DNA from 2 places in the Kitasatospora sp. NPDC057965 genome. Region 2 is predicted to be linked to the other one. Evidence: riboswitches for the same ligand, from Rfam matches in the RefSeq annotation. Region 2 holds a riboswitch; the other holds the start of a gene.

Region 1 (2,194 bases), on a different contig from region 2:
TAGGTGACGGCGCCCAGCGCCAGGGCGGCCAGCACCGCGCCGAGCACGTCGAATCGGCCGGTCGCGGACTCGTCCCGGCTCTCCGGTACGTGCCGGGCGGACACCGCCACCACCAGTGCCGCCAGCGGCAGGTTCAGCAGGAAGATCCACCGCCAGCCGGGGCCGTCCACCAGCCAGCCGCCGAGCAGCGGGCCGACCGCCGCCGACACCCCGCCGAACCCCGACCAGAGGCCGACGGCCGCCGAACGGTCGTCCGGGTGGAAGACCGCCTGGAGCATCGCCAGCGAGCCGGGGGTGAGCAGTGCGCCGCCGATTCCCTGCACGGCGCGCGCGATGATCAGCACCTGGATGTTCGGTGCGGCGGCGCAGGCCGCGGAGGCGGCGGCGAACCAGACCACGCCGAGCAGGAAGATCCGGCGCCGTCCGTAGCGGTCGCCCAGTGCGCCGCCGAGCAGGATCAGGCCCGCCAGGGTGAGCAGATAGGCGTTGAGCGTCCATTGCAGGGCGTCGAGTTGGGCGCCGAGATCGGCGCCGATCCGGGGCAGTGCGACGTTCACGACGGTCCCGTCGAGCATCGCCATGCTGGAGCCGAGCACCGTTGCCAGAACTACCCAGCGACCCTGCGCGGTGCCCAACCGCAGGGTGCCGGCCTCGGAGGTGGCCACGGCCCATGGTGCGTCCCGTGGGGCCCACGTGACAAGGGTCACCGGGGGTGTGTCGGGTGGTGGCCGCTCCGTGAGTGATCGCATACGTACTGGTTTTCATATGGGCGCAGGGTTGCGGATCACATGCGCACCGTCAATGGATTGTGTGCGTACTGTGCATGCATTCCGAGCGGAGCGTCACGGCAATGCGGACTTTGGTCCCGGGTCGCGTAGATCGACATTGCTTCACCCGAACGGATGAGTTTTAGTTCAGCGACCGCCCGGCGTCAGCCCGGGTGGCCACCGGGTGGAACGCCTAGTCCTGCCGCTGCCCGGTGGTACGCAACGAACTCTGTACGGCAGGAGCGGGGGACCCACAGGTAAGTCGCCGGACCGGTATTTCCCGCGGTCCGGCTTGGGGTGAAGCCGCCTTTATCGGCGGCCGGGCAACTCCAGCCCGAACCCGACAGCTCACCTCGCAGGCGTCGGAGAGGACCTTTCGCATGCCCGCACAGGCTCGTCGTATCGCCCTGCCCCGCGCCGCTCGCATCGGCATCGCCACCGCCGTCACCGGTGCCGCCTTCGCCCTCCCGCTGGTGACCACCGTCACCGCCCAGGCCCACGAGGTCCCGGCCGCGAAGCCCGCCGCTCCGGCCGCCCAGGCTGCCGCCCCGGCTGCTGAGAGCACCCCGGCCGCCCCGGTCGAGGAGAGCTACAAGGTCGTCGGCGGGGACACCCTGTCGAAGATCGCCGCCGCGAAGCACGTCGACGGTGGCTGGCAGGCGCTGTACGAGCACAACCGCTCGGTCGTCGGCGCCAACCCGAACCTCATCTTCCCGGGCCAGAAGCTCGCGCTCGGCACCAAGGTGGCTCCGGCCACCAAGCCGGCCGTGAAGCACACCGCCCCGGCCGCCAAGTCGGCCGCTCCGGCCGCGAAGCACGCCGCCCCGGCCACCAAGCCGGCTGCTCCGGCCACCAAGCCGGCCGCCCCGGCCACCACCCCGGCCGTCCCGGTCGGCAAGCCCGCCGTCCAGCCGCTCACCGCCCCGGTGGTCGCGACCCCGGTCGTCGCCGCCACTTCCGGCTACACCTCCCCGGTGGCCAACCCGAAGCTCGGCACCGCCTACGGCGTGGCCGGCTCGATGTGGTCCTCCGGTCACCACACCGGCGCCGACTTCGTCGCCTCCACCGGCACCCCGCTGCGCGCCGTCGCCAACGGCACCGTGGTGAAGGCCGGCAACGGCGGCGCCTACGGCAACGAGGTCGAGATCAAGCTCGCCGACGGCAAGTACGCCCAGTACGCGCACCTGTCCTCGATCGGCGTCAAGATCGGCCAGACCGTCACCGTCGGCCAGCAGATCGGCCTCTCCGGTGCCACCGGCAACGTGACCGGCCCGCACCTGCACTTCGAGATCCGCACCGGCTCGGAGTACGGCTCGGACATCGACCCGATCGCCTACCTGCGGGCGCACGGCGTCTCGATCTGACCCCCGGGTCGGATCACACCCGCCACCGCTGGGTGCGGGGCGAAACGACTCTCCCGGAATGGT
Region 2 (2,194 bases):
GCGCCAAGGAGCGCGCCGACCAGCTGCGCAAGCAGGCCGACCAGCTGCAGGACCAGGTGGCCCGCGGCCAGGAGCAGATGACCCAGCTCCAGGCCGGGCTGTCCGAGGTGGCGGGCGAGCAGTACCGCACCGGCGGCATCGACCCGTCCGTCCAGCTGATGCTCTCCTCGGACCCGTCCGGCTACCTGGACAAGGCCTCCAGCGTGCAGCAGGCCAGCTCCAGCCAGGCCGAGGCGCTCAAGGGCCTGCAGGACCAGCAGCGCCGGCTCGACCAGCAGAAGACCGAGGCGGCCGCCGTACTGGCCTCGCTGGACACCACCACCAAGGACCTGAACCAGTCCAAGGCCGAGGTCAACAAGAAGCTCAAGGAAGCCCAGGACCTGCTGAACTCGCTGAGCGCCGCCGACCGCGCCGCGCTGAAGGCGGCGCAGCAGCAGGCCGACCGCGCCTCGCGCGGCAACGAGCGCACCGACCTGGGCAGCCTGCCGCAGGCCAGCGGCATGGCCGGCGCCGCGGTCTCCAACGCGATGGGCAAGCAGGGCTCGCCGTACGTCTGGGGCGCCACCGGCCCGAGCACCTTCGACTGCTCCGGTCTGATGGTCTGGGCGTACGGGAAGGCCGGCGTCTCGCTGCCGCGCACCTCGCAGGCCCAGGGCAACTACGGCACCCGGGTGCCGTCGCTGGCCGAGGCCCAGCCGGGCGACCTGATCATCTACCGCAGCGACCGCAGCCACGTCGGCATGTACATCGGCAACGGCATGGTGGTGCACGCGCCGCACACCGGTGACGTGGTGAAGGTGATGAAGGCCGACGCCATGCCGATCAACACGATCCGCCGGGTCTGACGGACCGGCACGACACGCCCGGGCGGCCCGCCGAGGGCTCCTGTGATCAGCGCCACCTCCGCACGGGGGTGGCGTTGGCGTTTCGCCCGCCCGTTCGACCGTCTGACGGAAAATGATCAGCCGGACGTGGATGGTTGGTCACGGTCGGTCATATTCACAAAAGAACTTGGGCATTCTTCCGGCTTTTTTCTGACAAGGATTTGAACGGATCACGGATCTGTTACTAGGGTCGTGACTCGAACCACGCACAGTCGATCACCCAGCCTGGGTGGCGGCGGGGTTCGCCGCCGAGTTCGCGAAGCAGTGGGACGGGGCCTTCGGGTCGCCCGTTCGAGTGAGGACCCAGTAGTCGGGGGCCCGCTGTGGAGCGGAGCCGGGGAACCACGTTCCTCCGGGGTGAATCGGCGCCAGGCCGGCCGCGCGAGCGGCGGGTGAGGCGTCGTAGGGCACGCTTCCGCCCGAACCCGTCAGCTCACCCGGTAGGCGGATGAGGAAGAAGGAGTCCGCCTTCGTGGCGTCCCATCGTCGTCCCAAGCCCGCCGGCCGCGCCCGTGTCTCGATCCTGACCGGGGTGGCCGCCGCTGCCGTCGCCCTCTCCGCGCAGTCCGGCGCCCACGCCGACCCGACGCCGACCAAGGATCAGGTCAAGGAGCAGGTCGACCAGCTCAACGAGCAGGCCGAGGTCGCCACCGAGAAGTACAACGGCGCCCAGGCCAAGCAGCAGGAGCTGCAGAAGCAGGTCGCCGAGCTGCAGGACAAGGTGGCCCGTCAGCAGGCCTCGGTGATCGAGGCGCAGGGTGGTCTCTCCGAGATCGCCGGCGAGCAGTACCGCACGGGCGGCATCTCGCAGACCGTCCAGCTGATGCTCTCCGCCAGCCCGGACAACTTCCTCAGCCAGGCCGACGCCCTGAACCAGGCCGGCTCCACCCAGTCCGGCGCGCTGAAGGAGCTCCAGGAGCAGCAGCGCAGGCTCGACCAGGACCGCACCGAGACCCAGGCCAAGCTCGGCGAGCTGGAGGCCACCACCCAGCAGCTGAAGTCCTCCAAGGAGGAGGTCCAGGGCAAGCTGCAGAAGGCCCAGGACCTGCTCAACACGCTCACCGAGCAGGAGCGTCAGGCCATCCGCGCGGCCGAGGAGAAGGCCGCCGCCGAGGCCAAGGCGAAGGCGGACGCCGCCAAGGCCGAGGCCGCCAAGGCCGCCAAGGAGAAGGCCGACGCCGAGCGCGCCTCCCGGGACAACAACCGCAGCAACCTGAGCGCGCCGTCCTCGGGCTCGTCGAGCTCCTCCGGCTCGTCGGGCTCCTCGACCGCGTCGGCCCCGGCCGCCGAGGCCACCAAGCCGGCCGCGC

The links. Region 2 has a riboswitch for cyclic di-AMP ahead of ACFVVU_RS28520 (NlpC/P60 family protein). Riboswitches for the same ligand answer to the same signal wherever they lie in the genome.
Region 1: it holds a riboswitch for cyclic di-AMP, as region 2 does, so the genes downstream of both, ACFVVU_RS25900 (peptidoglycan DD-metalloendopeptidase family protein) here and ACFVVU_RS28520 (NlpC/P60 family protein) in region 2, are expected to answer to the same signal.

What each region holds. Positions count from the first base shown of each region.
Region 1 covers NZ_JBHVPZ010000021.1:37,450-39,643, forward strand. The annotation lists gene ACFVVU_RS25895 (MFS transporter) at 1-749, opposite strand, end outside; cyclic di-AMP (ydaO/yuaA leader) riboswitch at 978-1,144, shown strand; gene ACFVVU_RS25900 (peptidoglycan DD-metalloendopeptidase family protein) at 1,148-2,131, shown strand.
Region 2 covers NZ_JBHVPZ010000025.1:83,043-85,236, forward strand. The annotation lists gene ACFVVU_RS28515 (NlpC/P60 family protein) at 1-845, shown strand, start outside; cyclic di-AMP (ydaO/yuaA leader) riboswitch at 1,190-1,346, shown strand; gene ACFVVU_RS28520 (NlpC/P60 family protein) at 1,357-2,194, shown strand, end outside.